DNA from 2 places in the Streptomyces sp. NBC_00273 genome. Region 2 is predicted to be linked to the other one. Evidence: riboswitches for the same ligand, from Rfam matches in the RefSeq annotation. Region 2 holds a riboswitch; the other holds the start of a gene.
The links. A riboswitch is a leader RNA that binds a small molecule or an ion and turns the genes downstream of it on or off. The one in region 2 is predicted to bind ZMP and ZTP.
Positions count from the first base shown of each region.

Region 1: linked by a shared signal. The riboswitch ahead of glyA (serine hydroxymethyltransferase) and the one ahead of OG386_RS10445 (bifunctional 5,10-methylenetetrahydrofolate dehydrogenase/5,10-methenyltetrahydrofolate cyclohydrolase) in region 2 are both predicted to bind ZMP and ZTP.

Region 1 covers NZ_CP108067.1:4,337,318-4,343,292, forward strand. Annotated here, with positions in the region: gene OG386_RS18545 (2'-5' RNA ligase family protein) at 1-542, opposite strand, end outside; gene trpS (tryptophan--tRNA ligase) at 640-1,653, opposite strand; gene glyA (serine hydroxymethyltransferase) at 1,794-3,062, opposite strand; ZMP/ZTP riboswitch at 3,097-3,187, opposite strand; gene rocD (ornithine--oxo-acid transaminase) at 3,317-4,522, shown strand; gene OG386_RS18565 (glutathionylspermidine synthase family protein) at 4,538-5,740, opposite strand; gene OG386_RS18570 (hypothetical protein) at 5,748-5,975, opposite strand, start outside.
Region 2 covers NZ_CP108067.1:2,453,216-2,459,190, forward strand. Annotated here, with positions in the region: gene OG386_RS10440 (NAD(P)/FAD-dependent oxidoreductase) at 1-1,162, shown strand, start outside; gene OG386_RS10445 (bifunctional 5,10-methylenetetrahydrofolate dehydrogenase/5,10-methenyltetrahydrofolate cyclohydrolase) at 1,291-2,136, opposite strand; ZMP/ZTP riboswitch at 2,233-2,335, opposite strand; gene OG386_RS10450 (class I SAM-dependent methyltransferase) at 2,393-3,154, shown strand; gene OG386_RS10455 (RNA polymerase sigma factor) at 3,368-4,960, shown strand; gene OG386_RS10460 (vWA domain-containing protein) at 5,039-5,975, opposite strand, start outside.

The sequences.
Region 1 (5,975 bases), 1.9 Mb from region 2:
GCCGGGACGCAGTTCGGCCCGCTCCCGAACGGGTACTCGCGCAGCTTGCGCCAGACCCCGTCCGAGCCCTGCTCGTAGAGCGCGAAGCCCTCGCAGACCCACTCGGCGGTGTACTCGGCGAGGGTCGTGAACGCCAGGTCCATCGCCTCCTCGGAGATCCCGTGGGCGACCGTGACGTGCGGGTGGTACGGGAACGCCAGCTCCCGTTCGAGCGGCCCCTGGGGGTCGCGGACCTCGCTCTGGAGGCGGGTGCAGCCCGGCGCCCCTTCGGCGATCTTGACGAAGACGACCGGCGAGAGGGGGCGGAAGGTTCCCGTGCCCGCCAGCCGCATCCGGAAGGCCCGGAAGGCGGCCGCGACCTCGACCAGGTGGGCCCTGATCGCGGGGAGCCGGTCCGCCTCCACCTCGGTGGGCGGGACGAGGGTGACGTGCGTGGGGATGCCGTGCGCGGCAGCGTCCCCGAAGCCCGCGCGCAGCTCCTGGAGCTGGCTGCCGTACGGCTCCGGGACCGCGATCGAAACGCCGAGCGTTACGGTCCCCACGTATCTCTCCTCCGCTTGTCGCTGTGGACTGCTGCCGCCCCAGTGTGGCGGCAGCACCCCCATTCGTGCCAGGGCTCTCGGTCCGTAGTTGCGTTCGTCAGTGCTTGGCGGGCAGCAGACCGAGGCGGTCGTAGGCCTGTGCGAGCGTCTCGGCGGCGACCGCGCGGGCCTTCTCCGCGCCCTTGGCCAGGAGGGAGTCCAGCGTCTCCGGGTCGTCCAGGTATTCCTGGGTCCGCTTCTTGAACGGTGTGACGAAATCGACCATCACACCGGCCAGGTCGGTCTTCAGCGCGCCGTAGCCCTTGCCCTCGTACTTGGCTTCCAGCTCGGCGATGGTCTCGCCCGTGAGGGTGGAGTAGATCGTGAGCAGGTTGCTGACGCCGGGCTTCTTCTCGGAGTCGAAGCGGATCTCGGCCTCGGTGTCGGTGACCGCGCTCTTGATCTTCTTCTCGGTGACCTTGGGCTCGTCGAGGAGGTTGATCAGGCCCTTGGGGGACGACGCGGACTTCGACATCTTGATCGCCGGGTCCTGGAGGTCGTAGATCTTCGCGACCTCCTTGACGATGTGCGCGGCGGGCAGGGTGAACGTCTGACCGAACCGGCTGTTGAAGCGCTCGGCCAGGTCGCGGGTCAGCTCGATGTGCTGGCGCTGGTCCTCGCCGACGGGGACGGCGTTCGCCTGGTAGAGCAGGATGTCGGCGACCTGGAGGATCGGGTACGTGAACAGGCCGACGCTGGCGCTGTTGACCCCGCCCTTGGCGGACTTGTCCTTGAACTGGGTCATCCGGCTGGCCTCGCCGAAACCGGTGATGCAGTTCATGACCCAGCCGAGCTGCGCGTGCTCGGGCACGTGGCTCTGGACGAAGAGCGTGCAGCGCTCGGGGTCCAGGCCGGCGGCCAGCAGCTGGGCGGCGGAGAGGCGGGTGTTCGCGCGCAGGTCCTTCGGATCCTGCGGCATGGTAATCGCGTGCAGGTCGACCACCATGTAGAAGGCGTCGTGCGTCTCCTGCAGGGCGACGTACTGGCGGATGGCTCCGAGGTAGTTCCCGAGGTGGAACGAACCGGAGGTGGGCTGGATGCCGGAGAGCGCGCGAGGACGATCAGAAGCCATGGCTTCATTCTCTCAGGTGCGGGGGCGGGCCCGTGCCCGCCCACACCCGCGCCTCAATCGCCGGCGGGGCTGGAAATTTCAGCCCCGCCGGCGATTGAGGCGCGGGGTCTGGGGCGGAGCCCCAGTAGCGGCGCCGCGGGTCAGGACAGCGGCAGGCCCGGGGCCGGGAAGGCGGCCATGAGGTCCGTGACCTCGGCGCGGATCACGGCGAGCGCCTGCTCGTCCCCCTTCGCGGCGGCGTCCACCGCGCGCGAGATCCAGTCCGCCACCACCGGCATGTGCTCCGTGGACAGCCCCCGCGACGTCAGCGACGGCGTACCGATCCGCACCCCCGAGGGATCGAACGGCTTGCGCGGGTCGAACGGCACCGTGTTGTAGTTCACGACGATGCCCGCCCGGTCCAGGGCCTTCGCCGCGATCTTGCCCGGCACGTCCTTGCCCGTCAGGTCGATCAGGATCAGGTGGTTGTCCGTACCGCCCGAGACCAGGTCGAAGCCCTTCTCCAGCAGCGCCGCGGCCAGCGCCTTGGCATTGGCGACGACCGCGTGGGCGTACGAGACGAAGGACGGCTGCGCGGCCTCGTGCAGCGCCACCGCGATACCGGCCGTGGTCTGGTTGTGCGGGCCGCCCTGCAGGCCCGGGAAGACCGCCTTGTCGATGGCCTTCGCGTGCTCCTCCCGGCACATCAGCATCGCGCCCCGCGGACCGCGCAGGGTCTTGTGCGTGGTGGTGGAGATGACGTCGACGTGGTCCGCCGGGGACGGGTGCGCGCCGCCCGCGATCAGGCCCGCGATGTGGGCCACGTCGGCGACCAGGATCGAGCCCGCCTCGCGGGCGATCTCGGCGAAGGCGGCGAAGTCGATGGTCCTCGGCAGGGCGGTACCGCCGCAGAAGATCACCTTGGGCCGCTCGGAGAGGGCCAGCTCGCGCACCGCGTCGTAGTCGATGAGCCCCGTATCGGCGCGGACGCCGTACTGCACGCCCCGGAACCAGGAACCGGTCGCCGAGACGCCCCAGCCGTGGGTGAGGTGCCCGCCCATCGGCAGGGCCATGCCCATCACCGTGTCGCCCGGCTTCGCGAAGGCCAGGTACACGGCCAGGTTGGCGGGCGAGCCGGAGTACGGCTGCACGTTGGCGTGGTCCACGCCGAACAGGCCCTTGGCCCGCTCGATCGCCAGCGCCTCGACGCGGTCGATGTTCTGCTGGCCCTCGTAGTAGCGGCGGCCGGGGTAGCCCTCGCTGTACTTGTTCTGCAGCACGGTGCCGGAGGCTTCGAGGACGGCCGCGGACACGTAGTTCTCGCTGGGGATCAGGCGCAGGGTCTGCGCCTGCAGCACTTCCTCCGCCGCGACGAACGAGGCCAGCTCGGGGTCGGCGGCGAACAGGGCGGGATGGCGGCTCGCGGACATGGCGGGCTCCTCCGGGGTCGATGTGATCGGTACCCCGCGAGGCCCAGGCGAGCGGCCCTGTATGCGGTCGAGCGCGCACGACTCCCCCGGAGTTGGTTCTCCGTACGCCAGTCGCCGTGCGTACCGCACACCTTAGCGGGCGCGCCGGAAGAGAGGTTTCTGCGTCCGCGATGCGAGCGACGATAAGAAGGTGACGCCACCCTCGTCACCGCTGCACCGGCGCTCACCGCGCCGGACGGACGATCGGAGACCCCGTGTCGACAACTGCTGATGCCATCCGCGCCGCGGACGCCCACAGTGCGCACAACTACCATCCGCTGCCCCTGGTCGTCGCGTCCGCGGAAGGCGCCTGGATGACGGATGTCGAGGGCCGCAGGTACCTCGACATGCTCGCCGGGTACTCGGCCCTCAACTTCGGGCACGGCAACCGCCGTCTGATCGACGCGGCCCACGCCCAGCTGGATCGGGTCACGCTCACCTCGCGCGCCTTCCACCACGACCGCTTCGCCGCGTTCTGTACCGAGCTCGCCGCACTGTGCGGCAAGGAGATGGTGCTCCCCATGAACACGGGGGCGGAGGCCGTGGAGACGGCGGTGAAGACCGCCCGCAAGTGGGGCTACGAGGTCAAGGGCGTCCCGGACGGGCACGCCAAGATCGTGGTCGCCGCCGACAACTTCCACGGGCGCACCACGACCGTCGTCTCCTTCTCCACGGACCACGACGCCCGCGACCACTTCGGCCCGTACACGCCGGGCTTCGAGATCGTTCCGTACGGGGACCTCACCGCGCTGGCCCACGCCGTCACCGAGAACACGGTGGCCGTACTGCTGGAGCCGATCCAGGGCGAGGCGGGGGTGCTGGTGCCGCCCGCCGGGTACCTGAGCGGCGTACGGGAGCTGACCCGCGAGCGGAACGTCCTGTTCATGGCGGACGAGATCCAGTCGGGGCTGGGGCGCACCGGCCGGACCTTCGCGTGCGAGCACGAGGGCGTCGTCCCGGACGTCTACATCCTCGGCAAGGCGCTCGGCGGCGGCGTGGTGCCGGTGTCGGCCGTGGTCGCCGACCGGGACGTGCTCGGGGTGTTCCGGCCCGGGCAGCACGGGTCCACCTTCGGCGGGAACCCGCTCGCGTGCGCGGTCGCGCTGGAGGTGATCGCGATGCTCCGGACCGGCGAGTTCCAGGGCCGCGCCACCGAGCTGGGCGAGCACCTGCACCGGCAGCTGAACCTGCTGGTCGGCGGGGGCGCGGTGACGGCCGTACGCGGCCGCGGGCTGTGGGCGGGCGTCGACATCGACCCGTCGCGGGGCACCGGCCGGGAGATCTCCGAGAAGCTGATGGAGCTCGGGGTGCTGGTGAAGGACACCCACGGGTCGACGATCCGGATCGCCCCGCCGCTGGTGATCAGCAAGGAGGACCTGGACTGGGGCCTGGACCAGCTCCGGTCGGTGCTCGGCGCGTAGTCCCGTCCGTATCGGTCAGAGGATGACGTGGGGCAGGAAGCGGGCGTACTCGTCCGTGACCGGCCCCGCCGATTCGCGGATGCCGAGCCCCGCCGCCTCGTCCTCGACGACCCATGCGCCGAGCACCACCCGGTTGCCGTCGAAGTCGGGCAGCGGGGCCAGGCCCTGGAAGCAGTACTGCTCCCCCTCCTGCGGTACGAACGGCTCGCCGCCCCCGCCCGGCCCGTGCAGGGTGACCCCCGCGCCCTCACGGCCGAGGAGGGGCTTGGCCACGTAACCGTCGGACCCGGGCTCGGCGAGCTCGCGCGGGCCGTCGAGGTAGGCGGGCAGCAGGTTGGGGTGCTCCGGGAAGAGCTCCCACAGGATCGCGAGCAGCGCCTTGTTGGACAGCAGCATCTTCCACAGCGGCTCGATCCAGCAGGTGGAGCCGGTGCCGCCGCCGTGGTCGTACGTGCCGAGGACGTGCGGGCCGAACTCGTCCGTGGCCAGCCACTCCCACGGGTAGAGCTTGAAGCAGGAGCGGATGAAGCGGAGCTTCTCGTCCACGAACCGGCCGGACAGGCTGTCCCAGCCGATCTGCTCGACGGACAGGGCCTGGGTCTCCAGGCCGGCCTGCTCGGCGGTCTCCTGGAGGTAGGCGACCGTCATCAGGTCCTCGCCGAGCTCGTCGGCCTCGGAGTGCGCGAAGTGCAGCGGGCCGGGCGGGAGCAGCTCGGCCTGGCGCCGCCAGGCGTCGACGAGGCGCTCGTGGAGGGAGTTCCACTGGTCGGCGCCGGGGAAGCGCTCCTCCATCCAGAACCACTGCGGGCTGGCCGCCTCCACCAGGGACGTGGGGGTGTCGGCGTTGTACTCCAGCATCTTGGCCGGGCTGCCGGTGCCGTCGTAGCGCAGGTCGAAACGGCCGTACAGGGAGGGCTGTTCGGCGCGGCGCCGCCAGGACTCGGCGATCAGCGCGGCGAGCTTCGGGTCGGTGATGCCGAGGTCGGCGAAGCGGTCGTGCTCGACGATGTGCGCGGCCGCGGCCAGGCACATGGCGTGCAGCTCCTCGACGACGTTCTCCAGGGCCTCGACCTCGGGGAGCGAAAAGGAGTAGTACGCGCTCTCGTCCCAGTAGGGGCGCAGGGAGTCGTCGGGGTAGCGGGTCAGGGGATAGATCAGACCCTGCTCCTCGACGGTCTTCTGCCAGTCGGGACGGGGCTCGATGGTGTGCCGCTCCATGGTGCGATCAGCCGCCGCTGGAGCCGGAGGTGTTCCCGCCGATGCCGTTGCGGGTGACGGCGGACTTCTCGAAGCTGCCGCCGGCGACCTTGCCTGCGGCCACGTAGCCGCCGTAGTAGTACGAGCCGGTGCCGCCGCTCTTGCACTCCTTATTGTTCAGGTGCTGCAGCGTGGAGCGGGAGGCGCAGCGCTTGTCCGGTTCGTCGCTGCTGCCGCAGGCCACGAGGGTGGCCGC
Region 2 (5,975 bases):
GAAGCAGTTCAACATCTCCTGCAGTCGCGATCTCCTCGACTCGGTGGTCCGCGCCCGGGTGACCGGTCTGAAGGGGGTTTCCACGCTCCAGCGGAGCCGGGTCCGCGCCCTGGAGGGCACGGCGTCCCGGGTCACCGGCGTGCTGGTCGACACCCCTGAGGAAGCGGGCCGGCTGGTGACCGCCGACCTCGTGATCGACGCGAGCGGCCGCGGCTCGCGCGCCCGGACCTGGCTCCAGGCGCTCGGCGTCACCGGCATCCGGCTGGCCGAGGTCGACTCGGGCCTCGTCTACGCGACGAGGATCTTCGAAGCCCCGGCCGGAGCCCACGAGATGGGCTTCCCCATCGTCAACGTCCAGTCCGATCCCAGGGTGCCCGTACCGGGCCGGACGGCCACGATCGTGCCCATCGAGAACGGCCAGTGGCAGGCCACCCTCTCCGGGACCCGGGGCGGCCAGCCGACCGGCGACCCCGACGCCTTCATCCCGTTCGCCAAGGCCGTCCGCGACCCGATCGTCGGTGAGCTCCTGGAGGGGCGCAAGCCCCTGACGGACGTCGCCGTCACCCAGGGCACCGCCAACCGCCGGATCTACTTCGAGAAGGCCGAGCTGCCCGACGGGTTCTTCGCCGTCGGCGACTCCGTCGCCACCTTCAATCCGCTGTACGGACAGGGCATGTCCGTCGCGGCCCAGGGCATCCTGGCCGTACGCACCCTGCTGCGGGCGAAGGGACTGGGGCACCCCGGCATCGGCCGCGAGGCGCAGCGCGCCATCGCCCCGCAGGTCAGCACCGCCTGGGAGCTCGCCACGTCGCAGGACATCCTGTATCCCGGGGCCACCGGAATGAAGCCGCGCGCCGGCACCGGCCTGCTCAACGGGTACGTCAACCGGCTGATGACGGGAGCGACCACCGACGAGGCGCTCACCGCCGCCCTGCTCAAGGTCCTCACCATGAGCACCGCACCCACCCACTGGATCCACCCGTCGGTGGTCTGGCACGTCCTGCGCGCCTCGGACCGGGGCGCGCTGAAGGCGCCGCCGCTCACCGCCGCCGAGCGGGCCGTCGCCGGGCTCGACCGGGCACCCGGCACGGACACCGGCACCGGCCCGGACACCGGCACCAGCCCGTGGGCGGACCCGGATCCCGACCCGGTCGGCGCCTGAGGCGCACGGGCCCCGTGCGTCCGGACCGGCCCACCGGCTCCCGGGGAAAGCACGACGCCCCGGACCGGGGCCGGGGCGTGCGTGCGTGAGCGCGTGCGTACGTCGTACGCGGGAGCCGCGTGGTGGGATCAGAGCTCGGCGAGGTCCAGTCCGGCCTGCGCGGCGGCCGCCTGCACGGTCTGCTCCAGCAGTACGGCGATGGTCATCGGGCCGACACCACCCGGCACCGGCGTGATCAGCGAGGCCCGGGCGGCGGCCGACTCGAAGTGCACGTCGCCGACGTTGCCCTCGTTGTACCCGGCGTCCAGGACCACCGCGCCCGGCTTGATGTCCTCGCCCCGGATGAACTCGGCCTTGCCGACGGCGGCGACCAGCACGTCCGCCTGGCGCACGATCGAGGGCAGGTCCTGGGTGCGCGAGTGGCAGTAGGTGACGGTGGCGTTCTGCTCGAGCAGCAGCATCCCGGCCGGCTTGCCCAGGATCGCGCTGCGGCCGACGACGACGGCGTGCTTGCCGGTCAGGTCGACGTCGTAGGCGGCGAGCAGCCGCATGATGCCGCCGGGGGTGCAGGAGACGAAGCCCAGCAGTCCGAAGCCCATGGCGGCGAAGGAGTGCATGGTGACCCCGTCGACGTCCTTGCCCGGGGCGATGGCCTCGAAGGCGGCGCGCTCGTCGATGTGGTGCGGGACGGGGTGCTGGAGCAGGATGCCGCTGATCTCCGGGTCCTCGGACAGCGCGGTGAGGGTGGCCACCAGCTCCTCGGTGGTGGTCTCGGCCGGCAGCTCGACGTGGCGGGAGGTGATCCCGGCCTTGGCGCAGCGGTTCTGCTTCATGCGGACGTAGGTCACGGAGGCCGGGTCCTCGCCGACCAGCACGGTCGCGAGGCAGGGCGCGGTGCCGGTGCGCTCGGTGATCTTCGCCGCGTAGGCGGCGGTCTGCTCCGAGATGCGGCGGGCGAGGGCCGTGCCGTCCATCAGCTGGGCGGAGCCGGCAGCAGGGGCAGTGGCAGTGGCAGTGGCAGTGGCAGTCTGGGCAGTCGTCACGGGGTCTCCTGAACGTCGCTGCGGATCGCGGTTCGCCCAGGCGCGCGGCAGCCGACGTACCGGAGGTCCACAGGTACGCCGGGCCGCTCCCCGGTGGTGATCCACCCGAACGCCAGTCACGGCCCGCCGACCACTGTAGTCGACATATTCGGTGGTTGTCGGGCGTCCGACCTGGGACGATCAATGCATGACGCGTACTTTCGACCATCTTGTCGCCGAAGCCGAGTCCGTCTCCGTGGACGGCTGGGACTTCTCCTGGCTCGACGGCCGGGCCACCGAGCAACGTCCCTCCTGGGGGTACCAACGGCTGATGGCCGACCGCCTGGCCCGGGTGCGGTCCGCGCTGGACATCCAGACCGGCGGCGGCGAGGTCCTGGCCGGTTGCGCTCCGCTGCCGCCGCTGACGGCGGCCACCGAGTCCTGGCCGCCCAATATCGAGAAGGCGACGCGGCTGCTGCACCCGCTGGGCGCGGTGGTGGTGGCCGACGCCGACGAGCCGCCGCTGCCCTTCGGCGACGCGGCCTTCGAGCTGGTGACCAGCCGGCACCCGGTGACCATCTGGTGGAAGGAGATCGCGCGGGTGCTGACGCCGGGCGGCAGCTACCTCTCGCAGCAGGTCGGTCCGGCGAGCGTCTTCGAGCTCGTCGAGTACTTCCTCGGCCCGCAGCCGGAGGAGGTCCGGCGCGCCCGGCACCCCGACGACGCGGTTGCCGACGCCACCGCGGCCGGGCTCGAAGTCCTCGATCTGCGCTCCGAGCGACTGCGCACGGAGTTCCACGACATCGGAGCCGTGATCTACTTTCTACGGAAGGTGATCTGGATGGTGCCCGGCTTCACGGTCGGGCAGTACCGGGACCGGTTGCGCGAGCTCCACGAACGGATCGAACGCGAAGGTCCGTTCGTCGCTCACACCGCCCGCTTCCTCATCGAAGCCCGCAAAACGGGCTGATCTGAAGGGCGGACGGATCTACGCCGGATCGGTTGCGTGGCCACAGCGTGGCGCAGGTCACTCAATTCAGCGCGTAACGAATCGACTCGGGCATGCGATGAACCGACAGGTGTCCTCGCGCGGCCCGGAATACAGACCCCCCTCCGGTCTGTTTCCCGAGTTCGCGCGATGATGTCCCGTCCACCCTTATCTGTTCGCAACGAGAGGCTCCTTGTGTCGCTCAGCCCGTCCCGTACGTTCCCTCCGGAGATCGCCGAATCCGAGGCCCTTGTCGCGCTCGTCGAGCGCGGCCGCGAGCAGGGTCACATCAACGGTGACGACGTGCGCCAGGCCTTCGAGGCCGGCCGCATCCCGGTGGACCAGTGGAAGCGGGTCCTGCGCAGCCTGAACCAGGTCCTGGACGAGGAGGGTGTCGCCCTTCACGTCAGCGCGGCCCCCGCCACCAAGGCTGCCGCCAAGAAGCCCCGCAAGGCTGCCGCCGCCCCGGCCCGCACCGTGGCCAAGAAGGCCACCGCCGCGCCGCGCCCCATCGGCGCCCGCAAGACCGCGGTCACCACCGCGGCCACGGCTGCCACCACCGCCACGGCGATATCCGCTTCGTCGGCCGCTGCCATCGGAGACGAGGCGTCGGCCGAGGCCGCCGCCGAGCCGAAGAAGCGCACGGTCAAGAAGACCGCCGTGAAGAAGACCGCCGTGAAGAAGACCGCGGCGAAGAAGACCAGCGCCAAGGACGCCGACGAGGGCGAGACCCCCGTCGTCGAGGGCGAGGACTGGGCTGCCGAGGACCTGGTCGACGAGGCCGAGGACGAGGCGCCCAAGGCCGGCGGCACCCAGGGCTTCGTCCTGTCCGACGACGACGAGGACGACGCCCCGGCGCAGACGGTCATGGTGGCCGGCGCCACCGCCGACCCCGTCAAGGACTACCTCAAGCTCATCGGCAAGGTGCCGCTCCTCAACGCCGAGCAGGAGGTGGAGCTCGCCAAGCGCATCGAGGCGGGTCTCTTCTCCGAGTACAAGCTCGAAGAGGAAGAGGACCACAAGCCCGCCTTCAAGCGCGAGCTGGAGATCCTGGTCGAGGACGGCCGCCGTGCGAAGAACCACCTGCTGGAGGCCAACCTCCGCCTCGTGGTCTCCCTCGCCAAGCGCTACACGGGCCGCGGCATGCTCTTCCTGGACCTGATCCAGGAAGGCAACGTCGGCCTGATCCGCGCCGTGGAGAAGTTCGACTACACCAAGGGCTTCAAGTTCTCCACGTACGCGACCTGGTGGATCCGGCAGGCGATCACGCGTGCCATGGCCGACCAGTCGCGCACGATCCGCATCCCCGTGCACATGGTCGAGATCATCAACAAGCTCGCCCGCGTGCAGCGCCAGATGCTCCAGGACCTGGGCCGCGAGCCCACCCCGGAGGAGCTGGGCAAGGAACTCGACATGACCCCCGAGAAGGTCATCGAGGTCCAGAAGTACGGCCGCGAGCCGATCTCCCTGCACACCCCCCTGGGTGAGGAGGGCGACAGCGAGTTCGGTGACCTCATCGAGGACTCCGAGGCGGTCGTCCCGGCGGACGCGGTCTCCTTCACCTTCCTCCAGGAGCAGCTCCAGTCCATCCTGGGCACGCTCTCGGAGCGCGAGGCGGGCGTGGTCTCCATGCGTTACGGCCTCAACGACGGCCAGCCGAAGACCCTGGACGAGATCGGCCGCGTGTACGGGGTCACCCGTGAGCGCATCCGCCAGATCGAGTCCAAGACCATGTCGAAGCTGCGCCACCCGTCGCGTTCGCAGGTGCTGCGCGACTACCTCGACTGAGTCGATCTCCTCCAGAACGCCCCCGACCCGCGGATCCGCGGGTCGGGGGCGTTCTGCGTCCGGTCAGGGCAGGGCAGGTCAGGTCAGACGGAAGACGGGGCCCTTGGGGGTGAACGGCAGGGAGGCGCCCTGGGGGATCAGGTAGGCGTGTTCCCGCCGGATGCGCAGGATGTCGCACCAGCCGTCCGTGATCACGAGCACCGGGGCCCCGGGCGGGAAGTCCTCCGCCCGCTGCAGCAGGTCGATGCCCGGCTGCAGCTCGGTGCCGCCGCGCCCGCGGACCCGTACCCGGCCCGCGATCTCGGTCGGGGGCAGATAGCCCGCGTCGTACGGCGCCGCGTCGCAGAAGACGACCCGTGCCGCCGGTACGTCGCGGGCCTCGGCGTACGAGGCGATCGCGCCCAGTGCCTTGCCGAGCAGGGCGGCGTTCATCGACCCCGAGGTGTCGAGCACCACGCCGAAGGTGCAGCGGGCGACCTCCTCGGGCGGGAAGTAGCGGCCCGCGCGCGGGATGTCCGGGGTGGAAGCCTGGCGGCGCGCCGGACGCGCGAAGCTCCGTACCGGCTCGGGGCGCGGCACGTACTCGTCGAACCAGCGGGCGAGCCGGGCGTCCCACGGCACGGGCGGGTGGGCCAGGGCCCGGATCTCCTGGATCAGCCCGGCGGGCAGCAGGCCGCGCTCCCCGTACGCGTGCAGGTCGAAGCCCTGGACCAAGCCGCGCCGGTAGAACTCGTCCAGGTCGGTGTACGGCGCGCTGCCCGGGTGGGGCAGCGGCTCGCCCAGGATGTCCCCGCGGCCCTTGCCGCGCAGGGTGGCGAGGCGGCGCATCCGGCGCAGGTCTGCGGTGATCCGGTCGTAGACCTCCTCGACGGAGAGGTCCCTCAGCTCCGGGTCGTACAGCAGCCCGGCGGGCATCTCGCCGACGCCCATCTCGACGAGCCACCCGTTGACCACGTAGTCGGCGGCCACGTTGTGCAGGTACGGGTCCCGGGCGCCGCGGCGCTCGCCGTGGCGC